One region of the Heyndrickxia sporothermodurans genome, then DNA from elsewhere that is predicted to be linked to it. Evidence: a T-box and tRNA genes for the amino acid it is inferred to sense, from the RefSeq annotation. Region 1 holds a T-box; the other holds one or more tRNA genes.
What was found. The T-box of region 1 lies ahead of thrS (threonine--tRNA ligase). A T-box ahead of a tRNA ligase gene usually reads a tRNA of that ligase, here a tRNA-Thr.

Region 1 (12,409 bases):
CATTTTTATATTTTTTTAACAAGACCGAACCACTGATAAGATATAGCAGGGAGGCTAGGTAAAAAATACTTCCAATCGTAATAAAATCAACCATATACCCGGTTAAAATGATCGCAATCGATGCTCCAACTGAAGTCCAAATATGATACCTTCCAATTTCAACTCCCGCTGTCTCTTTAACCACATTTCGAGCTAAAGTTGTTTTCTCCGTGTTTTTTTGGATTGCACCTAATATTCCCATTAAGACTTGTAGGATATAAACCTGCCAAACTTCTGTAACTATTGGAAAAAACAGTAGAAGAACTGCCATAGACCACGAATAAATAACAAGTAATGTTTTATCCCCTAGTTTATCTGAGAATTTTCCTATTAACGGATATACAAATGCAGAAGTTAAGGCAAACAACCCATATGCCCAGCCGAATTGTGAATAGCTATCACCGACATTTTTTAGAAGCAAAATATAAAAGGGAAATATCATACTGCTCGCCATAACGATGATGCTTTGAAAGTAAATAAATCGTTTATATGTCATTTCCCATACTCCTTATAAAATAAATTAACAAAGCGCTCATCCGGATCATATTTTCGTTTCATATCAAAAAACTCATCTGTACGTGGATAAGCCTGATATAGTTGCTTTTTCGTTGGATAAGAGTAATAGGGTAGATAATAACTCCCATTATGTTCCAGTGTTACATCAATCATTTTCTGAACGACTTTTTCTGTATTCAAAATATCTTGCTTCGAACGACCTTGATTGATCAGCAATACAAGAGCAAACATATTATTTTTTGCATAGGACATTACAGCATGTTCATTCTTCGAAACATAGCGAATCGTTATATTAAGAAGATTAAAATCATCATCCTTTTTAAGAACAGAACGTAAATCATCAATGTAACTAGTAAACTCTGTTACTGGAACAAAATATTCCTGGAGTATCTCCGTTCTTGTTTCACTATCATATTCCATAAAAGCCGACTCAGATCGCATGACATTATTTCGAGTTTCTAGTTTATTATTTATTGTTTTCATATATCTTTTTTGGAGGTTCCAAAAGGCATCTTTACCCCAATCACTATATCGAGACACTCCAAGCAAAAGCTTAGGAAGTGCGACAATATTGTCCTTTTTCAATTTGTTATATTGTCTCAATTCATCTTGGTTGGATGCTAGTTCATAGTTTGTTACATACATTTCTCGCAAAAATGTTTCTGGTGCAACAGAAATACGAGCTAAATGCATTTTTACCTGTTCATTGTTTTTAACCTTTTCTTCAAAATATGAAGAGTAATCTTTATAATCAATTGCCTTTGAATTGGTTACATATAATTCATCATCAGTTAATTGAATCGTTACATCTAAAATTACTCCGAACAGCCCGTATCCGCCGATGACATAGGGAAAAAGCTCTGAATTTTCCGTTCTACTTACATTCACAATTTCTCCTCTCGGATTTAAAAGATGAAAAGACTTAATTGTATCTATGAGTGCATCATTTCGTATATCTCTACCATGAACATTAACACTCAAGGAACCTCCGACAGTAAAAATGTTTTGGGATTGCATTACCTTTATAGCCAAACCGTATGGATTTATATAACGCTGTATATCGTCCCATGTGGCACCGCTTTGAACTGTGATAGTTTTATTTTTTTTGTCAAGATTTAGTATTTTATTATACCGTTTCATATCAATCATAATGGCATTAGGATACAGGGTTTGTCCCCCCTGACTATGTTGCATCCCTGCAATAGAAAGCTTATCATTTGCTGTTATCGCTTTTTTTACTATTTGTTGCAGTTCTTCATCACCTTTAGCGGATTTAATACTTTTCATTGAGACCGGTAGTAAATGTCCCATATCCTCTGCCAATGGATGGCTAAGCTTATCTCCATATGTATAAATGGATGCTCCAAAGGCTATTCCATATCCAATAATAATGAGAATCAGATATTTTTTCTTCAAGTATTCACCTTCTATTTTAAAAAAATATTTGCTTTATTAATAGAATATAAGAAAAGAAGCAGTTTGTTAATTTCAACTTTTTGCAAACTTTCCATCAAAAAGCATAAATAAAAAACACTCACCATGAGAGTAAAGTAAGTGTCTTTTTTCATAGTGCATTTTTTAAGCTTGATCGATTATGTTTACTTTAACGCAGCATCCCTTTGTTTTTCAGACACTGTTTACGATTTTTGATTTTCATTATATAAGAAATTACCCTTTAAAAATTTCTCCCTTCAGCAGATCAATTGTTTCTTGAATACCTCTCACCCCAAGATTTCCATTTTTCCTTTGTCTAATCGCTACCGATTCATTTTCAATTTCCATATCACCAATAACGAGCATATAAGGAACCTTTTGTTTTTCTGCCTCTCTAATTTTTAATCCCATTTTTTCGTCCCTATCATCGATCTCGACTCGAAAACCAGCCGATTCCATTCGAGATTTTACATTCTCTGCATAATCTATATGGGATTCTGCAATAGGGATGATTTTTGCTTGAACGGGTGATAACCAGAGGGGAAAATCGCCTGCGTAATGTTCAATTAAAATCGCCATAAATCGTTCGACTGAACCAAATATTGCTCGGTGGATCATCACTGGTCGGTGAAATTGGCCTTCTTTCCCTACATAAGAGCAATTAAACTTTTCTGGCATTAGAAAATCTAATTGAACTGTTCCACACTGCCAGCTTCTTCCTAAGGAATCTAAAATGTGAAAATCAATTTTGGGACCATAAAATGCTCCATCGCCGTGGTTAACTTGATATGCAATGGCTTTCTTTTTTAATACTGATTCTAATGCAGCTTCGGCATCGTCCCAAATTGCTTTGGAGCCCATAAACTCTTCTGGGCGTGTAGATAGTTCTACCTTGTATTCAAACCCAAAATGTGTGTAGAACTCTGCAATTAACTCTAGTACTTTTGCAATTTCAGCTTCAATTTGGTCTTCCCTAACAAATAAATGTGCATCATCCTGAGTAAATGATCGGACCCGCAGCAATCCATTTAAGGAGCCTGAAAGCTCGTGGCGATGGACTAATCCAAGCTCCGCGTAGCGAACAGGGAGTTCCCGATAACTTCTTCGCTTATTATTAAAGATTAAGATGGCGCCAGGACAATTCATCGGTTTAATTGCATAATTTTGCTGATCAACATTGGAAAAATACATATTTTCGTGATAATGATCCCAATGACCCGATTGTTCCCAAAGTTCCTGCTTCATCATAATCGGTGTCTTAATTTCCTGATAGCCGGCTTTAACATGCTTTTCTCTCCAATAATTTTCCAACTCATTTCGAATCACCATTCCTTTCGGTAAGAAAAACGGCATCCCTGGTGCTTCTTCCATTGAAGCAAATAGCTCTAACTCTTGACCTAATTTTCGATGATTTCTTTTTTCTACTTCCATTTCATTTAACATGTTTGATTCCTCCTTGTTTATTTTATTTATAAAAAAACGCACCCATCCCAAAAAAGGGACGAGTGCGGTCGTGGTGCCACCCTATTTCCACAATGCACAAACTTCGTACATTATGCTCAGGAAAGATAACGGTTTTTGCCGATTATAGTTAATTTGTTTTCTACATTTCCCTATAATTGCTCGAAGGTGGTAAACTACTCTCTTTTCTTCAGGGCTCTCAGCCATTGACCCTGTTCTCTGGTTAAGAAAAACGAAAATAATTCATGTCCTTTTCATCGCAATTAATATTAAATTTACAAATAAAAAACGCACTCATCCCATAGAAGGGACGAGTGCGGTCGTGGTGCCACCCTAATTTCACAATGTACAAACTTTGTACATTATGCTCAGAAAAGATAACGGTTTTACCGATTATAGTTAATCTGTTTTCAACATTTCCCTATAATGCTCATAGGTGGTAAACTATTCCCTTCTCTTCAGGGCTCTCAGCCATTGACCCTGTTCTCTAATAAGATGAACGAGAATAATTCATGTCCTAATCGTCGCTTTCAATTTATATTGAAATGAATTTTAACATCTATATTTGAAGAATGCAAGGATTTTTTTATTTAGGAAATTTATTCGTCTCAATCCTGTACAAATCCTTACGACGATCGCGTAATTGTCTTACGGAACCACTATTTCGTGAACGTCTAAGTTTCTCAAGATCCACATCACCGACAACAACCGTATCCACATTAGGATCACATTCTCCAACGATCCCATCTCTCGCAAATCCAAAATCAGACGGAGAAAAAATAGCTGATTGTGCATATTGGATATCCATATTCTCAACATGCGTTAAGTTGCCCACGGTACCAGCAATACAAGTATAAACCTGATTTTCTATCGCCCTTGCCTGTGCACAGTAGCGTACACGCAGATATCCTTGACGATCCTCTGTACAAAATGGCACGAAAATAATATTTGCTCCTTTATCAACGGCAATACGAGCAAGTTCCGGGAACTCAACATCGTAACAGATTTGAATCGCAATTTTTCCACAATCGGTGTCAAACACATTGATTTCATTGCCCTCGGCTATCCCCCACCACTTTCGTTCATTTGGTGTGGCATGAATTTTTGACTGATTTTCAATCGTTCCATCACGGCGAAATAAATAAGCAACATTGTAGATGTCTCCATCTCTTTCTACGAAATGTGAACCACCTATAATATTCACGTTATATCTAACCGCCAGCTCCGTAAACAATTCAATATACTGGTCGGTATAGGTTGCCAAACGTCGTACTGCTTGGTCTGGACGTTTTTCCTCTAAAAATGACATTAATTGAGTAGTAAATAATTCGGGAAAAACAGCAAAATCCGAACCAAAATCAGCTGCTACATCTACATAATATTCAACTTGCCTTGTAAAATCCTGAAAGGAATCAATTTTTTTCATCATATACTGGATGGAACAAATTCTTATTGGAAAAGATGCACGATACACTCTTCGTGTCTTCGGTAGATAGTCAATATTATTCCATTCCATCAAAGTTGCAAAGGCAGCAGATGCCTTGTCATCCGGAAGATATCTAGTATTGATCCGTTTAATTTTAAATCCTTCAAGAAGCTGAAACGACAGGACCGGATCATAGATACTATGTTTTTCAACCTCTGTCACATACTCTCGAGGCGTCATCTCGTCCTTATATTTATAATAATTCGGAATCCGCCCGCCAATGATGATGCTTTGGAGATTTAATTTTCGTGCGAGCTCCTTCCTCGCTTCATACAAACGATGCCCAAATTTCATCCTACGATATTCCGGGTCAACCATCACTTCAATCCCATAAAGATTAAATCCATCCGGATCATGATTCGTAATATATCCATTATCAGTAATGGTATTCCAAGTATGCTGATCTTCGTATTCATCAAAATTAACGATTAGACTGGAACAAGTACCGACAATTTTGTCCTCGTATTCCACACAAAATTGCCCTTCCGGAAACGTATGAATATGACTTTCTAATTGTTCCCGCTTCCATGGTTCCATCCCGGGAAAGCAACGTTTCCACAGCTCCATAATGTCATCAATATCTTCCATTTTTATATTCCTAACGATAATTTTCTTTTCATATTTCGACATATCTGTTTCTGTCACGTTCTCACATCCCTAACACAATCTTTTATCATTTATTTCTACGGTTATCATACCCTCTTATATAATTTTTTAACTTCAATCCGAATTTTTTTAAGTATCTTGAATAAAGGACCCGGTTCCCACCACGTTTATTCCACCCCGTTCAGGGTATTTGAAAATTAGAAGTTCAAGTTTCTTAACTAGTATAGGAGGCTAACAATGGAAAACAAGAAAACAAATCAATTAAAAAAATACGCGATTAATAATGAAAAGCATGCTGGTTTAACGACTAACCAAGGATTAAAAATGGCTGAAGATGAGTTTTCATTAAAAAGTGGTTTAAGAGGCCCTACCTTGATGGAAGACTTTCATTTCAGGGAAAAAATGACCCATTTCGACCATGAACGAATTCCTGAACGTGTGGTTCATGCACGAGGAGTTGGTGCGCATGGAATCTTCCAACTATATGAATCTCTAGGGAAATATACGAGGGCAGATTTTTTAACAGACCCTTCAAAAATCACCCCCGTATTTGTTCGATTTTCTACAGTTCAAGGGTCTAGAGGATCGAGCGATACCGTTCGAGATGTGCGCGGCTTTGCAACAAAGTTTTACACGGATGAGGGAAATTTCGATTTAGTTGGAAATAATATGCCGGTTTTCTTTATCCAAGATGCGATCAAATTCCCTGATTTTGTCCATGCTGTTAAACCGGAACCGCACAACGAAATCCCCCAAGGGGCCAGTGCTCATGATACTTTTTGGGACTTTATCGGTCAAAATCATGAATCAGCACATATGATCATGTGGCATATGAGTGATCGGGCCATCCCGCGAAGCTTACGTATGATGGAAGGCTTTGGTGTACATACCTTCCGCCTTGTCAATGCTGAAGGAAAAGCACATTTTGTAAAATTCCATTGGAAGCCGACATTAGGTGTACATTCTCTAGTGTGGGATGAAGCGCAAAAGATTGCTGGAAAAAATCCGGATTTTCATCGCCAAGATTTATATGAAGCAATTGAAAAAGGTGATTTTCCGGAATGGGAGCTTGGATTGCAGATCATACGCGAAGAGGACGAACACGCATTTGATTTTGATATTTTAGATCCTACGAAAATTTGGCCAGAAGAAGAAGTTCCGGTGAAGATTGTTGGTAAAATGACATTAAATCGAAATGTTGATAACTTTTTTGCGGAAACCGAACAAGTAGCCTTTCACCCTGGTCATGTTGTTCCCGGTATTGATTTTTCTAATGATCCTTTACTTCAAGGGCGTTTGTTTTCCTATACCGATACACAGCTATCAAGACTAGGTGGTCCTAACTTCCACCAAATCCCTATTAATCAACCAGTATGTCCTTTTCATAATAACCAGCGAGATGGAATGCATCAAATGACGATCCATCATGGACAAACAAGCTATCATCGAAATGGCTTAAATGCAAATCAACCTCAGCCTGTTCCTGTTGAAAAGGGTGGTTACGAGCATTATCAGGAAAAAGTGGAAGGAAATAAAATTAGAGGTCGCAGTGAAAGCTTTCTGGATTTCTACTCGCAAGCTAAATTATTTTACAATAGTCTTGCCCCTTATGAACAACAGCATGTAAAAGATGCATTTAGTTTTGAACTAGGTAAATGTAAATCAGATATGGTGAAATATAACGCAATTGATCTTTTAAATCATATTGATCGACAATTGGCGAAAGAAGTCGCCGAAAATATAGGTTCCCTACTACCTGAAAAAAACCGCGAAGTAAACAGTTCAAAAAAGTCCCCTGCGCTTAGTATGGCAAATACCGTTCGTAAGCCCGATACAAAGTCAGTTGCCGTTCTATTAAATGGGAAACCTAATGAAGCGCAGCTTTCTGATTGGATTAAAACGTTTGTACAGCATAAAATAAATTATAGTATCGTTGATAAAAAAGTTTATCCGTTAAACGGCATGCTGAAAGTGACGGATACGTATGATACTGCCGACCCTTGTCTTTTTGATGCAATTTTACTAATGAGCAGCGGACCAATTATTGATGCCCCTGTCTTAGATTTTATTGAAACCACATATAAACATTATAAGCCTTTAGGTTTGGCTCTTGATGATCATCAAGCTTTAGAGAAAAGCCGTGTTAATACAAATGCAATTGGCGTGTACGATCTATCTAAGTCTAGTATTCAATTATTTATTGAAGGTATTGCCCAAGGCCGATTTTGGGATAGAAATTAATTTCACTGGACAGTGGACAATGTCTACTGTCCTTTACAATTTGTAGCCCCCCAATGAACTTTTTCATTATGATATGATAATGGTAAAAAGATTGGGGTGGGTGAATATGGTGATAGAGGATGTTCTAGAGATTATTGTCCGCTCTACAGAAATCGATGTAAATGGACATGTGAATAATGCAAAGTATTTGGAGTACCTTGAATGGGGTCGTGAAAATTGGTATGAAAATGCCGGACTTCCTTATGAACGATTTCTTGATATGGGGATTCAAACAGTAACAGTCAACATTAATATTAATTATCGTAAAGAATGCAGACAAAATGACCGGCTTTCGATACGAACACGCCCCGAAAAAGTTGGTCGAAGCAGCTATGTCTTGCTCCAAGAAATTTATAATCAACATGGTCAAAAGTGTGCGGATGCGCTTGTAACAAGTGTAACCATGAATGCCACAACACGTAAAAGCTGTGAGGTGCCTGATGAATTACGCACACTATTTGATAGATAATTAGAATTTGATATTAATTGCTTCCGAGGTCACAGGTTCCGTTAAAAGTAAAAAACAGCGATTTCTTTGAATGTTTTTGCTAATAACGGAATCAGTGTCCGATTAGTCCTTTCATTAAGGGCATTCGCTAAAAATAACAGATCCATTGTCCTCTCAAACTCCCCTTTTTTCGACTAATTTCTTCTAATTCACCTTTTAATCAAACGTTTGATTAAAAAGCCATAAACCTGTCTTTCCACTGACTTTGTGCATCAATTACCATAAAAAATTTGTCTAAGTAAAGGAAATGAAATGAGTAATGTCGAATAAAATGATGTAATAGGAAGGGGTTAAATGAATGCTAAGTACGAAAGAATTAGATAATATAAAAAAACTTCAGCAAGTATGTGAACAAGAAGAGGAGATCCGCTTAAAATTAAATTGGGATATGTTAATGACACGGAATGAGAAGGAGAAAACGGATTTTCTTTATTATGAAGATGGCGAACTAATTGGTTTCATAGGTATATATGGATTCGGCAATAAAATAGAAGTATGTGGAATGGTACATCCAAAACATCGGCGAAAAAAAATATTTTCACAGCTTTTTTCAGAAGCCATGAATGAAATTAAAAAACAAAACATTAGTCAAATTCTTTTGAACACACCTACCCGCTCCTTCTCAGGAAAAGAATGGGTAAAAACACTCCCCTGCCAATTTTCTTTTTCTGAATATCAAATGAAATGGGCAGAAACTAATTTAGGTGAACAGGAACATATTATCATTCGAGCTTCCACACCTGACGACATTGAAACGGAAATTCAGTTAGATGTTCAATGTTTTCGTTTTTCTGAAGAGGAAGCGAAAGTTTATAATCAAAGAATAAAAAAGGAAAATATCCAAGATTTCTTTATTATTGAAGCAAATCAACAAAAAGTAGGTAAAATACGTATTCAGCATATAAAAAAAGAAGCATGGATTTATGGATTTGCAATATTTCCACAATATCAAGGACAAGGAATTGGAAGAAAAGCTTTAAATAAAATCCTCAGACAAGAGCACCAAAATGGATTTGATATTTTTCTAGAGGTCGATTCAAAAAATGCCAATGCCTTAAAACTTTATGAGTCATGTGGCTTCAAAGCATATGACTCACAGGACTATTATGAATACAAATAAAGGAACAGTGGACCCGGATGGCCCGCTGTTCTTGTCATTAATGTGCAGTATACCCGCCATCAACAAGTAAGGTTGTCCCATTTACAAAACTAGAGTCATCACTTGCTAAAAATAAGACTGCTTTAGCAACTTCCTCCGGTTTTCCTAGTCTTCCTTGTGGATGAAGGGAAACTAAAAATTCTTTCTGCTCCGGATTCACCTCTGAAAGTAAAGGAGTATCAATATATCCAGGACAAACTGCATTTATACGAATTCCATCTTTTGCATAAGCAGTACATAAGTTTTGAGTAAGTAACTTCACGCCGCCTTTTGCAGAAGAATAGGCAGTTGGATTTGGTAACGAAACAAAGCTATGAATGGATCCTGCATTAACAATAACACCGCCGGTACCTTGTTTAAGAAACTGTTCAATAGAATATTTATCAGAAAGGAACACACCTGATAGGTTAATATCAATGGTTCTTTTCCATCTTTCATAAGATAATTCATGGGCTGGTGCATCATCAGCTATGCCGGCATTTGCATACATAATATCAAGTTTACCGTACTTGTTTACTGTTTCATTGATCATCTGTTTAATTTGATCTTCATTAGTTACATCTGTTTTAACAAAGAGAGTATCATGTCCCTTTGCATTTAATTCTTCTGAAATACTTTTTCCGCGATCAGAAAAATCGGCAATTACTACTTTTGCACCTTCTTCCGCGAATAAACGGACAGTTGCTTCACCAATCCCACTTGCTCCACCAGTTACAATAGCTACTTTATCTTTTAATCTCATGTTAAATCTCTCCTTCTGTTAAATTGACCCGATATTATCTTGATGTTGCTCCACCGTCTATAACGAATTCCGCACCTGTTGAATACGCTGATTCGTCAGAAGCTAAGAATAATACAGTATTAGCAACATCTTTCACTGAGCCAAGATGTCCTAATGGAAATAAACTTTTTCCTAACTCTTCTTTTGAACTTCCTGAAACTTCAGATGCATAATCAGCCATTCCTGTATCAATATACCCTGGATGTATTGAATTAACCCTTACGCCATATGGAGCATATTCCATTGCTGCATCTTTTGTCATAATACGAACAGCACCTTTGCTCGCTCCATATAGAACATGTCCAGGTGCACCAGTTAGCCCTGCGATAGAGGAAGCATTGATAACAGATCCTTTATTTTGTTTCGCCATTAACGGCATAATATGCTTCATTCCTAAAAATACACCAGTCACATTAATAGACATGAGACGATTCCAGTCTGCTAATTCAATTTCTGCTAATGGTTTAATAATATAAATTCCCGCATTATTAAAAAGTATATCTACTTTCCCAAATGTTTTTATTGTTTCATTAGCAACTCTTTTCCAATCATCTTCATTGCTCACATCATGTTGGATAAAAAGAGCTTCCCCGCCATTTGCTTGTATATCCTTAACTGCTTGACTTCCAGATTCTTTATTAATATCCGTTATAACAATTTTTGCCCCTTCTTTAGCAAATAACAATGCGGTTTCTTTTCCGATACCTGTTCCACCGCCAGTTATAATAGCTACTTTATTTTCAAGTCTCATGTTCATCACAATCCTTTCATTATTCATGCTTTCGAACTAACGACACTTTCCTATAATTTGTTATTTGTGATAAAAAGATTCATTAACTTGTCACAATTCCATCTTACTCCTTTCATTTTGAAATACTATCCTATAAAATGCTGTATAATATGAAAGAATCTTCCCTCCGTTTATAGGTGTGTTACTTTTATAGGAGGATTTTTTGTAAGGGAGAACTATTTTCTATGGCACAATCTCTTCATTCATTTGACGAAATTACTTTTAAGCAATTCGTTTTATTTATAAAATCTCACCACCAACAATTAGAAGAAAATCTTTGCATTTACTTAAATCAGGACGACACCCTTTCACACGAGGAACAAAAAATAGTAGGCTCATTATTGGACTCGTTTTTACTATTTTTTGTTACCTTTAACATCGAGGAATCTGAAGATGAGTTCGAAACCCATGTAGTCGTTTGGCTCAAATCACAATTATCGCTCTTATCTATAAAAAGTTTTAATCTTTTTCGGTTAATTTTTGAAAAAGCTTTAATTACGTTAATGATTCAAATTAAGTACAATCGAAGCACCTCTATTCTCATGTGTTTGTTATCCATTTATTCACAACTTATCTATCATTTTAATGAATGGGTAAACGAAGACATGACAGTTGTACATTCGAAATCTTTTCATGACAATACTAAACTCCAATCCTTGGATCGTTTAAATAAACTCCTTATACGCTCCTCCAGGGTTCATGAATTTGCGCATATTTTAAAAAAATGTGAGGAGTTTTTTTCGTATAAACGATGTGTATTCTATGCCTACATTCCTTGGTCCAATCAAGTTTATGGAGTAATCGGTGCGGAACTTCCGAAGGTTCAAAGCATGAAGGGCCAACTAAGTTCAAGAGAAACGACAATTTTTAATGCACAAAAAGCTATCTTTTTAAAGGATCCTAAAGGATATGTAAAGGATGAACATATCGAATTATTTAATCTTTCATCGGTTATTTTTGTACCAATTGTAAATAAACAGCAGGTTTTTGGATGGTTAACGTTTGATCAGTTAGGTGAGGAGTTCGATTGTTCGAAGGAAGAATTAGACTTTCTGGAGGAAGTAGGAAATCGGCTCGGTTTATATTTATCCAGAAGTGGCGAAAGCACATCGGGATCCTCTAATCTCCATCTAACAGAAAGAGAAAGCGAGATCCTCGATTTACTGGCTGAAGGGTATGACAATAAAAAAATGGGAGAAATTTTGTATTTAAGCGAGCATACAGTAAGAGATTATATTAGTAGTTTAATGACAAAATTAAAAGCTAAAAATCGGACACAAGTTGTTGCTTATGCCTTTCGATACGGGATATTAAAATAATTACAATCAATGGGGGCAAATTTGTTCTCC
Region 2 (12,409 bases), on a different contig from region 1:
ACCCTTTAATGTTGTTACCTTAACCTCGATATTGTTGTTCTCTTCAATACTTCTTTTTGTACTCATATTTAATCTCCTCATTTCTTTTCATTTTGTTTTAACTCTATGTTTTAATTTTATCTGCAGAAGAGAGTTAAAAAGTTGCCTTCTAAGTCACATCATGAAAATTTACGAAGAATAATTAAATAATGATTAAGAAGAATTTATTTCCACCAGGATTGCCTTCGTAAATTCCACAGTCACAACTTGAATACATTCCATCCTGAATTGAAACGCAAAATTTCAATTGAATCCCATTGAAATACATTTTATTTACCGATCCAACTCTTGCTTCATCCCTTTACTTCCTTCTACTATATTGCCCTGCTAAAAAGTCCTTCCCCGTCTTCATCTCCCCCTCACTCCCCCCAAACCCTTGCGACTCTAAGCCTCTTCCCTCTTATCTCGCCTTTTTTCTTCATTCCATTATGTTATATAGTTCTTCCCCAAATCCCCCATATTCGCCCTCTTTTTTCCGTTCTGGGTCGTATCGAATATTCAGACAATGTTAAAAAGTTCTTCCATAATGGAGGGAAGAATCAAGAGAAAAGATTGAAAAAACACGTTGAGAAATACACGAAAAAGAACTGAAACCCTACGGGTTTATGCAGTGAGGAAAACAACATATTAGAAGAGAGAAAAGAATGAGCAAGGATGATTGAACCCCTACTGGACAAGGGATTGAGGAGATATTGGACAAAACAAAAAGACTGGACCACTATTGGATCCAGCCTGAAATATAATTGATTTTACGATTGAAAAATGATTGAGTACATATTGTTCGCCTGCTCTTTTTTCCTCACTCTTCCTTCCGCTCTGGATACCAACTATTTAACAGTAGCTACCGACTTTTTAGCATGGAGAAGAAGAATAAGACAGCTACATACATTAAAAAAGCAATTACTTTCCCTTACTCCACCGTCACACTCTTCGCCAAGTTACGTGGTTTATCCACGTCACAATCACGATGCAATGCTGCATAGTAAGCGAGAAGTTGCAGTGGTACTACAGAGACAAGAGGTGTTAATAATTCGTGTACTTCTGGGATGACAAAGCGGTCTTCGTTTGTGTCGAGTCCTTTCATGGAGATGATGCATGGGTTTGCTCCACGAGCGACGACTTCTTTGACGTTTCCGCGTATGCTCCAGTTTACGTTTTCTTGAGTTGCAAGGGCGACGATTGGTGTGCCATCTTCGATTAAAGCGATCGTACCATGCTTTAATTCTCCGCCCGCGAATCCTTCTGCTTGAATATAGGAAATTTCTTTAAGCTTGAGTGCGCCTTCAAGACATACATAGTAATCAAGCGCACGGCCGATAAAGAAAGCATTTCGTGTCACTGTGAAATATTCAAAAGCCATTTTTTCGAATTCTTCCTTCGAATCACAGAGAACTTCCATTGCATTAGCGACGATTCCTAGTTCGTGAACAAGGTCAAGATCAGCTTTTTTGCCTGCTACGCTTGCAAGAATCGATAATACTGCAATTTGAGCAGTATAAGCTTTTGTTGAAGCAACGGCAATTTCAGGGCCAGCATGTAACAACAATGTGTAATCCGCTTCGCGAGATAAAGTAGAACCTGGAACGTTTGTAATCGTAATTGCCTTATATCCCAGCTCTTTAACCTTTACAAGAACCGCACGGCTATCCGCTGTTTCACCACTTTGAGAGATGAAAATAAATAACGGTTTCTTCGATAATAGAGGCATATTATAGCCCATTTCACTAGCTACATGAACTTCTACAGGAATTTCCGCAAGCTGTTCAATCATTTGTTTTCCAACGAGTCCAGCATGATAGCTTGTGCCGCAAGCAACAATATAGATGCGATCAGCATCGTTCATTGCCTTTACAATATCGGAATCAATGGCAAGGTCACCGTTAATATCTTGATACGCTTGAATAATTTTTCTCATCACAAGTGGCTGTTCATCGATTTCCTTCAACATATAGTGAGGGTATGTGCCCTTTTCGATATCGCTTGCATCGATTAGTGCTTTATAAGGCTCTCTAGCAATCTTTTCACCTAATAAGTTTTGGATAATGATTTCGTCCTTTTTCACGATGACCATTTCTTTATCCATTAACTCAATAAATTGATCAGTTACTTGAATCATCGCCATTGCATCACTCGCGACAACATTAAAGCCTTCTCCAACACCTACTAATAGTGGGCTTTTGTTTTTCGCTACAAAAATTGTATCTTCATTTTCCGTATCCAATAATGCAAGGGCATAGGAACCATGTAATAGAGTTAACGTTTTTCTGAAAGCTTCCTCAACACTTAATCCATCAGCAACAAACTTTTCTACTAACTGCACAATAATTTCCGTATCTGTTTCACTTTTAAGCGTAACGTCTTGTAAATACTCTTGCTGCAATAGTGAATAGTTTTCGATAACACCATTATGAACAAGGGTAAATCGTGTACTTGCACTTTGATGTGGATGTGCATTTTCTTTACTTGGCACTCCATGTGTCGCCCAACGTGTGTGTCCGATTCCGATGTGACCCATTACATCTGTATCAACGACTTCACGAAGATCCGCAATACGTCCCTTTTCCTTAAAAACATGAACTCCAGACTCATTCTTTACTGCGATCCCAGCAGAATCATATCCTCTATATTCAAGCTTTTCTAAGCCTTTTAATAAAAGTTCTTTCGCATCTTGATTTCCAATATATCCAACGATACCACACATTTGTATCTTCCTCCCAAATAAAGGGGGCAAGATGCCAGAGGGCAGACTTGCCCCCTTATTTCTGTATTATTTTAAAATGTTAAGATTTTAGACAAAACAATCGTTTCTACAGCCAATAGCTTATCTAATTCTCACATTTCTTTTCCCTTTGTGCACCGAGTCACCTCTGATGTTTTAAGAAAAAGACGTCGACTGTGTGTGGCAGCCGGAAGGTATCCGCCGAATTCTCGATAAACCTTCTCCTCGTCAACTAGACAATTGTATCCGCTCGTTGTCTAGTTCTGGCGCTTTTTAAAACGTTCTAAACATCTATCCTCCTTTTCTCTTTTGGCAAGTAAAAACATGATAATCATATCCTACATTAATACTTAGGTCAATAAAAAAGTATAATAAAACAGCTATAAAATAAAAATATGCATAAGGATTCGTATACGTTCCCCTTATGCATATAATTCCACTTATTCCTCTGAAAGTCCCATTTCTTCTTTTACAACTTCTGCAATTCTATTAACATAAGATTCACAAGCTTCTTCAGTAGCTGCTTCTGCCATAACACGTACTAACGGCTCAGTACCGGAAGGACGGACAAGAATTCTACCATTTCCGGCCATTTCTTTTTCTACCTGTTCAATAACCGCTTTTACTTTTTCATTATCTGTTACATGATACTTATCTTGAACACGAATATTCACGAGCTTTTGCGGATACTTTTTCATTTCCCCAGCAAGTTCTGATAATGGTTTATTCGTTGCTTTCATAATATTAAGGAGCTGTAATCCTGTTAATAACCCATCGCCGGTTGTATTATAATCTAGGAAAATAATATGTCCTGATTGTTCGCCACCAAGATTATAACTATTCGTTTTCATTTCTTCAACGACATATCTGTCCCCAACTGCTGTTTGAATGCTCTTAATTCCTAATGCTTCTAGCCCTTTATGAAAGCCTAAATTACTCATTACTGTAGAAACAACTGTTGATTGTTTAAGTCGTGCTTCACTCTTCATATATTTAGCACAGATGAACATAATTTGATCTCCGTCTACAACTTCACCATTTTCATCAATGGCAATGACTCGGTCTCCGTCCCCATCAAAAGCAAGTCCAACATCCGCTTCTTTTTCTTTCACAAATGCTGCTAGGCTTTCAGGGTGAGTAGAACCCACACCGTTATTAATATTCAAGCCATTAGGAGATGCACCCATCGTAGAAATGTCTGCTTCTAAATCAGCAAATAGATGTGTAGCCAATGAAGAGGTTGCACCGTTCGCACAATCTAGTGCCAGATGAATACCGGAAAAGTCTTCGTCTACAGATTGTTTAAGGAACTGTAAATACTTCTGACCGCCTTCGAAATAATCATTAACAACACCAAGATCTCCACCTACAGGTCTTGGTAATTGATCTTCTTCCATATCAAGAATTTGTTCAATCTCCGCTTCTTGTTCATCTGAAAGCTTATAGCCATCGGATCCAAAAAACTTGATGCCATTATCGGCGACAGGGTTGTGTGAGGCTGAGATCATAACTCCAGCTTGTGCACCTAGAGCTTTTGTAAGGTAAGCAACCCCTGGAGTAGAAATGACACCTAAGCGCATAACTTCAGCACCAATTGATAAAAGCCCTGATACTAAAGCTCCTTCAAGCATATGCCCAGATATACGAGTATCACGACCTATGAGTACTTTTGGACGCTCCGTATTTTTCGTTAACACGTATCCACCATAACGACCTAATTTAAATGCTAATTCTGGTGTTAACTCAGAATTGGCTACTCCTCTTACTCCATCTGTACCGAAATATTTACCCATTTGAATATTCGCTCCTTCTAAAAATACAATAATTACAAATTAAATATCTCCACTTTCTTTCTCCGTTAAGCGAATTTTCGCTTTCTTCTTCGACAGCTCCCATGTTATATCCTTCGGTCCATCAACCTTTAGATTTACTTCATGTACTCCTGGAGATAAACCCGATAAATCCATAAGAATATCAAAACTTGACGCACTAATATCTTTTAATGATTTGGTTGTACCATTAACCGTTAAATCTACTTCACCATTTTTTGGCGATAAAAATTCCATCGTGTAGTCATCAGGTAAGCCCGTACTGCTTACTTTAATATTGCTGAATGTCTTTTCTTCTTTTTTCTCACTAGTACTTATTCGGACTTTTACAATTTCTGGTTCTAATTTATTTATACCTTTTGGCACTTTAATTGGAACATCAAGTTCTGTATCTTTATCATATTTACTAATATCTACATCCACACTTAATGCATCAATTGATTTTAGCACATCACTTCTACCATAAATTTTAATATTTTTTGGTATCGTCGTGATGCTATTAATAACAATTCCTTCCTTTTCATCCCCAATTGGATTTACGGTAATAGGAACGGTTTTACTTGGATTTTTAACCGGGACGGTCACTTCTACCGTTTCCGGATCGACATCTACATTTAACTTATTTAATGATTTGTCTAACACTTGTACTTTAGCATCTCTTGTAATTGTCGAACTAATTTCCCGTTTTGAATCAACTGTCGCTTTTACATACGTAATTTGATCAATCACATCTTTTGCTCCAGTTATTTTTACTGTTTTTGGTTCAACAGAAGGGGTTTCAGCTTCAAAGCCACTTGCTAATAAATTAGAATTAAATTCTGCATCTACCCTAAATTCCTTCGTCACTTTCTCTTGAACGGTAACAGTAACGTATGCAGGAGAGATTTTAGCTGTCAATTTATCTGATAGATCTTTAAGCTTTAGCTTAACCCGCTGTTTTCCAAGTTCAGCATCAGTTAAATCAATATAGACAGTGAAATTTTTTAGATTTTTTGTTGTTCGTACAAATCCCTTTGGTCCATCAATGGTTACATCCACCGTTTCAGGAACACCTGTCACCACAAAGTTCTGCTGGTCGTAAATAACTTCAACAGGCATATTTTGAACAACATCATTTTCATTTTTTTGTCTCGTGTCCTTTTCTTTGTTACCATTTTCAATACTAACTGATATATATAGCAATAACGCTAAGAACAATGCAACGATTCGAATAAACCATTTATTATCCATAAATTTATCCACGCTTCTTCACCCTCCAATTCCATATTGATGAGGAAGCTTGCTTGTTCATTGATATCATAAATTCTTTTTCAAGCATCTCCTTGAATTGGTCTATTTTTAAATCCCTGTGAAGTTCACTATTTTTCGTTAATGATATTGCTCCTGTTTCTTCAGATACAATGATCGTTAAACTGTCTGTTACTTCACTTATACCAAGAGCAGCACGATGTCTCGTTCCCAATTCCTTCGAGATGAATGGACTTTCTGACAAAGGTAAGTAACAAGCAGCTGCAGCCACTTGATCTTTCTGTAAAATAACAGCTCCATCATGTAAAGGTGTATTAGGGATGAAAATGTTTATTAGTAATTCAGAAGAGATTTTGGAATTCAATGCAATCCCTGTTTCTATATAATCACTAAGACCTGTCTCCCTTTCAATCGAAATTAATGCACCAATTCTTCGCTTCGCCATGTAACTTGTCGCTTTAACGATGGCATCAATAATTCTCGATTGCTCCTCTTCTTCATGCATCGTTCCACGGGAAAATAACTTCCCTCTTCCCAATTGTTCTAGCGCTCGCCTTATTTCCGGCTGGAAAATGATAATTAAGGCAAGAAATCCCCAATCAATGGCTTGCTCCATAATCCAATTTAAGGTACCTAAGCCTAGAAAGATACTTAAGTTCCTAACAATAAGGATGACAATGATCCCTTTTAAAACTTGTACTGCCTTCGTACCGCGTATGATCATTAATATCTTATAGATCACGTACCATACGAGTAAAATGTCAATAATATTAGAGATATAGTCAAAAAAATTGAAGTCTGCAAACGGCATGTCCGATCCTCCATTAATTTTATATCGTAAAAAAAGCCGCTTTATAAATATGTACTAAATTATATTATACCATATTAGTACAAACCACAAAAAAGAGAAACAAACGTCTTTATTTGTTTCTCTTTTTTTACTTATCTTCCTTAAAAAAACTTACTATTTCTTCGGCACCTATTTTTATTTGAAACCAAAGCCAATCAAACATTTCATTAATTTCTTTTATGTCTCCAGTTACGCGACCTGCTGAGGCCATGTATTTCTCACCATTAATAACCGTTACACTTCCGTCTACTTTACCTTCTATTCGCAAATCACCATTTTTAACTAATAAATCACCTTTAACCGTTTCACCTTTTGGAACAATAACAGTGTGATTTTCTACTTGTAAATTCGGCTTTTTCGTAAATGAAAATTCTTGATTGTTATTCCACATAGAGAGGATACTTCCCCCCATTAGAATAATAAACAAGGAAGCTGCAGCAAGGAATGGATGATTGGTTACCCAACGTTTTATTCCTACTTTTCGTTTCTCCTTGGGTAATTTCGCCATTACTTTTGCAGTAAAATCACTTGAAGCACATATCAATGGTGTACTTTTTATTAATGCAGTTGTTTTCTTTAGTTCCTGAAAATGCCTTGTGCAGTCAGCACATGTTTGAAGATGTTCTTTTAATATAGTTTCATGCTCAGAGGATATATCGCCATCCATGTATTCATGCATAAAGAGAATAATTTCTTCAGAACAAGTATTCAATTCGTTCTCATCCTCTCTATAAATTTCGAAGTTGTTTTCTCAAAGCCTCACGTCCCCTGTGGATTCTTGTTTTCACAGTTCCTAAAGGCAATTCCAGGATTTGGCTAATTTCATTCAACGAAAGATCTTCCAAATATTTCAATACTATAACCGATCGGTATTTTTCAGGAAGTGACTGAATCGCAAATTGAATGGTTTCTTGTAATTCATAATCCATTACTTCTACATCAGGTGCTTTTCCTGTTGCTGCAATTTGCGAATACATAGTTAAGCCATCTGTCCCTGCTACCTCTGCGTCCAAGTAGAAATCAGGCTTCTTCTTTCTTAAGCGATCAATACATAAATTAGTAGCAATCCGGTATAACCAAGTGGAAAATTTCCTTTCTTGTTTAAAGCTATGAATATTAATAAATGCACGTATAAAAGCCTCTTGGGCAATATCCTCGGCTTCATGCAAGTTACCTAACATTCGATAGCATATTTGAAGGACTTTGTCTTTATAAATTTCCACTATCTCTCCGTAAGCATTCTGGTCCCCTTTTAACACTTGTTTTATTCTTTTTTTAACCAATAGTTCCATTCAGATTCCCCCGCCCTAGCGGCTATACATTGTTACGAATGAATAGCATAAAGGTTTCAAAAAATATTTTTTATTTTTATCTTAACAAATATTTACCAATAGTTGTTTGTTTTTTTACAAAAATGGATATGAAAATTAGATTTGAAGTGTTTGATGGTGGTAGTTAGGTGATAAAGCAGAAAAGCAGTAGAATAAATTCTACTGCCCATATGAATGTTATAATAGTTTTTCTCCAAATAAAGAGCCCATTAATGCAACTGCAACTGTTGCGGTTCGATTTCTTTCATCCAATATCGGATTAACTTCCACAAATTCTGCAGAAGTAATAATTCCCGATTCCGCCAGCATTTCCATTGCTAGATGGCTTTCACGGTAGCTGATGCCACCAAGTACAGGTGTGCCCACTCCCGGACAATCGCTCGGATCCAGTGCATCTAAATCCAAGGACAAATGCACGCCATCCGTCTTATCTTTTAAATAGTCAATGGCTTCTTCCATTACTTTAGTCATTCCAAGTTTATCAATTTCATGCATAGTAAACACTTTTATATTTTTGTCTTTAATTAGCTCTTTTTCACCTTTATCAAGATCTCTAGCCCCAATTATTACGATATTTTCGTGTTTTACTTTAGGAGCATAGCCGCCAATATCAGTTAATGTTGGATGTCCGTGGCCTAAACTTGCAGCAAGCGGCATACCGTGAATATTTCCTGATGGAGATGTATCAGCAATATTTAAATCTCCATGGGCATCATACCAAATGACGCCTAGGTTTTTATAATGTTTAGAGACACCTGCTAATGTTCCAATTGCAATGCTATGGTCTCCCCCAAAGATTAATGGAAACTCTCCTTTTTCCACAATTCCATCAACCTTTTCGCCTAAAATAGCATTGGCGTCCGCAACCGCTTTCAAATTTTTCATATTCGTTTCGGGATCATGCAAACGTTCTGCAGCACCAATTTCAATGTCCCCTTGATCAGTCACTACATAACCGAGCTTTTCTAGCCGTTCCACAACACCTGCATATCTAATCGCACTAGGTCCCATATTAACCCCTCTGCGAGATTGTCCTAAGTCCATCGGAACTCCTAGTATAGTAATTTTCTTTTCCATTATCGTAAAACCTCCTCAATCCCTATCTATCTCTATTTTAATACTTCATAATCTTCTGACTCAACTCGACAAATTCATGTATATATATGCATTATTCAAAGTAGAGACAAAAGGCCGTTTACAGAAAAAACTACCCGCTAGATGCCTAACGAGTTTACTTTAGAGGTGCAAAATATTAAACAGATTGCAAACAAAATAATTCATAGTGCATTTCACATTGATTTATCCAGATTTTGAGGAATTTTCAATTGCTTACCATTTCCTAATTCACAGATTTAATCACAGAATATAAATAATTATTGGAGAGTGTGTGATTTTTTTGTGGTTTAACACGTGATTATAATTGTTGAATTAATTTTTAATGGGAACTTGCCTGGGCGACATCTTCAGGATTAGTTGAGCTGAGCCCCGCAATGCGTCTAAATGAAATTTACTTGGTTTTATTGAAACATAAGAAGTACTAATTGAGTAAGCAGTGATATTTAATAAGCGGAGTTTTTCCGGTTAGATACAGGATGGGGCATGTTTCGGGGCTATATAAGCGGAAGTTTTCCGATTATGCAATGCAAAATCCCTCTTTTTCACGTTTTTTGCGTAAATAGGCGGAAAAATTCCGGCTATTGGAGCCTAATTTCAGTGCTATTTCCTCATTAAGAGGAATTTCTCCGCTTATTTCAAACTCGCTTTAACATTTAATGCACTTGTGGTACCTGAGAAAAAAGACTTAGAGATATTTACATCTTTAAGTCTTTTTAGCAGTGAAATATACTGTTTATTATGCTGTGAAGATTTTGTGATTTACCGTTTTGTACCTCTAAGATAAACTCATTACTAATTTCCAAGGACAGTTTAATTTCTACTTTTCGTCTATAACCTCTTTTTTCTCTTCCTCCCAATTATTCACTCCATCATCTTCATCAAACTCAATGATCACATCAGCTATTCCCTTTTCGGCCATGATTCGTTCCTCTAAACGGTCCTTAATATCATCGGCCTGAGCTACAGTTAAACTTGGATCTACTTCGATCTCTACCTCGACATGTAGTTCTTCCCCTTCTTTAACAACGGTAATATCCTGAATATCTTTAACACTTGGATCCTCCATAACGATATTACCAATTTTCATCTCCATCTCCTCATCTGCTTCACCGATAGCCCCCGCTGCATTATCTAAAAATACTTTACCAACAACAATGAACATCATAATCCCAATTATAACGGAGGCAATCCCTTCAGCTTGGTGAAACGATGTAAAATGAGAAATTATTACCGCAATGATGGCTAAAAGTCCTCCTGCGGTAGCAACTGTGTCCTCCATAAAAACAAGCTTCGTTGCGGGCTTAGCCTTACCTAAATACTTAACACTCTTTAAGAAAATTGCGGGACCTTTTGCTTCATCTCCGACTTCATGAAGAATTTCCTTCATCGCCTTAAATAAAACAAAACTCTCAAGTAATACGGCTGCACCTAAAACAATGATATTTATGACAAAACCTTTTGACGCAGTTGGTTTTAAAATATGATGAAATCCTTCCTTTATTGTTTCATAAGACATAATTCCAACAATTAGAACAGCACCTAAAAGGACTAAGTTTACAACCCTACCAAAACCATTTGGAAATCGGTCCGTAGGGGCTTTCTTACTTAAGGCGGAACCAATAAATACAAAAAATTGATTCGCAGCATCCCCTAAACTGTGCATCGTTTCAGCAAACATGGCAATATTGCCCGTTAAAAAGAAAGCGATACCCTTAATAATTGAAATAACCGCATTGACTATTGCCGCTAACATTGCTGATTTATTACCTTGTCTTAAAAGCTTTATTATGTCTATCATTTAACAACCTCTACTCTCAATCGAATTTAATAAAAATTTACCGATTGTTTATACGTTTGTAACTCTTATAAGTTTCTCTATAAATATTTTTCACAAAAAAAAATCCTTAAACCTCTAAGGTTTAAGGAAACTTTTGCAAATTTGATGAGCCATGAAGGACTCGAACCTTCGACCCTCTGATTAAAAGTCAGATGCTCTACCGACTGAGCTAATGGCTCTAAACAATGGCTGGGCTAGCTGGATTCGAACCAACGAATGACGGAGTCAAAGTCCGTTGCCTTACCACTTGGCTATAGCCCATTGAAATAATAAAAGTGCGGGGCTTTGGTCAGTCCCTACAAGCAAACATTTTAGTCTAATAAAAAAGGACATTCTTATTATGTCCATTTTAATCAAATTATATTAATAAAAATGGTGGAGGGGGACGGATTCGAACCGCCGAACCCGAAGGAGCGGATTTACAGTCCGCCGCGTTTAGCCACTTCGCTACCCCTCCATATCATTACTAATCGTAATGAATGGTGCCGGCCAGAGGACTTGAACCCCCAACCTACTGATTACAAGTCAGTTGCTCTACCAATTGAGCTAGGCCGGCTTATTATTATATTTTTTATATGGTGGAGGATGACGGGATCGAACCGCCGACCCCCTGCTTGTAAGGCAGGTGCTCTCCCAGCTGAGCTAATCCTCCAATGTCATTTATGTAATCTAAGTTGGTGACCCGTACGGGATTCGAACCCGTGTTACCGCCGTGAAAGGGCGGTGTCTTAACCGCTTGACCAACGGGCCAATCTATGTAAGATAATCTCATAATTCATATTATAAGCTTCCAACCGGGCTCGAACCGGTGACCTCTTCCTTACCATGGAAGTGCTCTACCTGCTGAGCTATGGAAGCAATGGCTCCGCAGGTAGGATTCGAACCTACGACCGATCGGTTAACAGCCGATAGCTCTACCACTGAGCTACTGCGGATTAATATAAACCCGGCAACGTCCTACTCTTGCAGGGGGAGAGCCCCCAACTACCATCGGCGCTGAGAAGCTTAACTTCCGTGTTCGGGATGGGAACGGGTGTGACCTTCTCGCCATAATTACCGGATATTTTTTGCCTCACTGCATTTGCAGCATTTGGTTAAGACATTATTTATTATAATGATTTTCAACCAAATTTCAAGGGTTTTTTAATAAAATTATTCCCTCAAAACTAGATAAATGAGAAACAGTAATAACGTTGAATCAACCTGTCCAGCTGCGGGCGCTATCGGCTCGCGTCACTTCACTTCTTCTGTCGAAGTCTTCCAGACTTCTCCGCCAGAAGCTCCAGTGAGTTTCGCCAGAGAGCTGCGCGCCCTTCGCTTTTCTTATTAGGATAAGTCTTCGACCGATTAGTATTCGTCAGCTCCATGTGTCGCCACACTTCCACCTCGAACCTATCAACCTGATCATCTTTCAGGGGTCTTATTTAGATAAACTAAGGG

Region 2: it encodes a tRNA-Thr, which carries the amino acid that the T-box ahead of thrS (threonine--tRNA ligase) is inferred to sense. The anticodon was not compared.

What each region holds. Positions count from the first base shown of each region.
Region 1 covers NZ_NAZB01000004.1:56,067-68,475, reverse strand. Annotated here, with positions in the region: gene B5V89_RS00900 (MFS transporter) at 1-535, opposite strand, end outside; gene B5V89_RS00895 (FAD-binding oxidoreductase) at 532-1,971, opposite strand; gene thrS (threonine--tRNA ligase) at 2,224-3,432, opposite strand; T-box leader at 3,484-3,717, opposite strand; T-box leader at 3,754-3,984, opposite strand; gene B5V89_RS00885 (bifunctional GNAT family N-acetyltransferase/carbon-nitrogen hydrolase family protein) at 4,037-5,566, opposite strand; gene B5V89_RS00880 (catalase) at 5,780-7,783, shown strand; gene B5V89_RS00875 (acyl-CoA thioesterase) at 7,896-8,291, shown strand; gene B5V89_RS00870 (GNAT family N-acetyltransferase) at 8,629-9,450, shown strand; gene B5V89_RS00865 (SDR family NAD(P)-dependent oxidoreductase) at 9,488-10,231, opposite strand; gene B5V89_RS00860 (SDR family NAD(P)-dependent oxidoreductase) at 10,266-11,021, opposite strand; gene B5V89_RS00855 (LuxR C-terminal-related transcriptional regulator) at 11,246-12,379, shown strand.
Region 2 covers NZ_NAZB01000052.1:64-12,472, reverse strand. Annotated here, with positions in the region: gene B5V89_RS17145 (hypothetical protein) at 1-66, opposite strand, end outside; gene glmS (glutamine--fructose-6-phosphate transaminase (isomerizing)) at 950-2,740, opposite strand; gene glmM (phosphoglucosamine mutase) at 3,199-4,551, opposite strand; gene B5V89_RS17130 (CdaR family protein) at 4,591-5,829, opposite strand; gene cdaA (diadenylate cyclase CdaA) at 5,822-6,646, opposite strand; gene B5V89_RS17120 (anti-sigma factor family protein) at 6,774-7,397, opposite strand; gene sigW (RNA polymerase sigma factor SigW) at 7,414-7,977, opposite strand; gene rocF (arginase) at 8,194-9,093, opposite strand; gene B5V89_RS17105 (cation diffusion facilitator family transporter) at 9,950-10,930, opposite strand; tRNA gene B5V89_RS17100 (tRNA-Lys) at 11,076-11,148, opposite strand; tRNA gene B5V89_RS17095 (tRNA-Gln) at 11,156-11,230, opposite strand; tRNA gene B5V89_RS17090 (tRNA-Tyr) at 11,343-11,426, opposite strand; tRNA gene B5V89_RS17085 (tRNA-Thr) at 11,450-11,525, opposite strand; tRNA gene B5V89_RS17080 (tRNA-Val) at 11,546-11,621, opposite strand; tRNA gene B5V89_RS17075 (tRNA-Glu) at 11,645-11,719, opposite strand; tRNA gene B5V89_RS17070 (tRNA-Thr) at 11,755-11,827, opposite strand; tRNA gene B5V89_RS17065 (tRNA-Asn) at 11,830-11,904, opposite strand; rRNA gene rrf (5S ribosomal RNA) at 11,914-12,030, opposite strand; partial or broken rRNA gene B5V89_RS17055 (23S ribosomal RNA) at 12,297-12,409, opposite strand, start outside.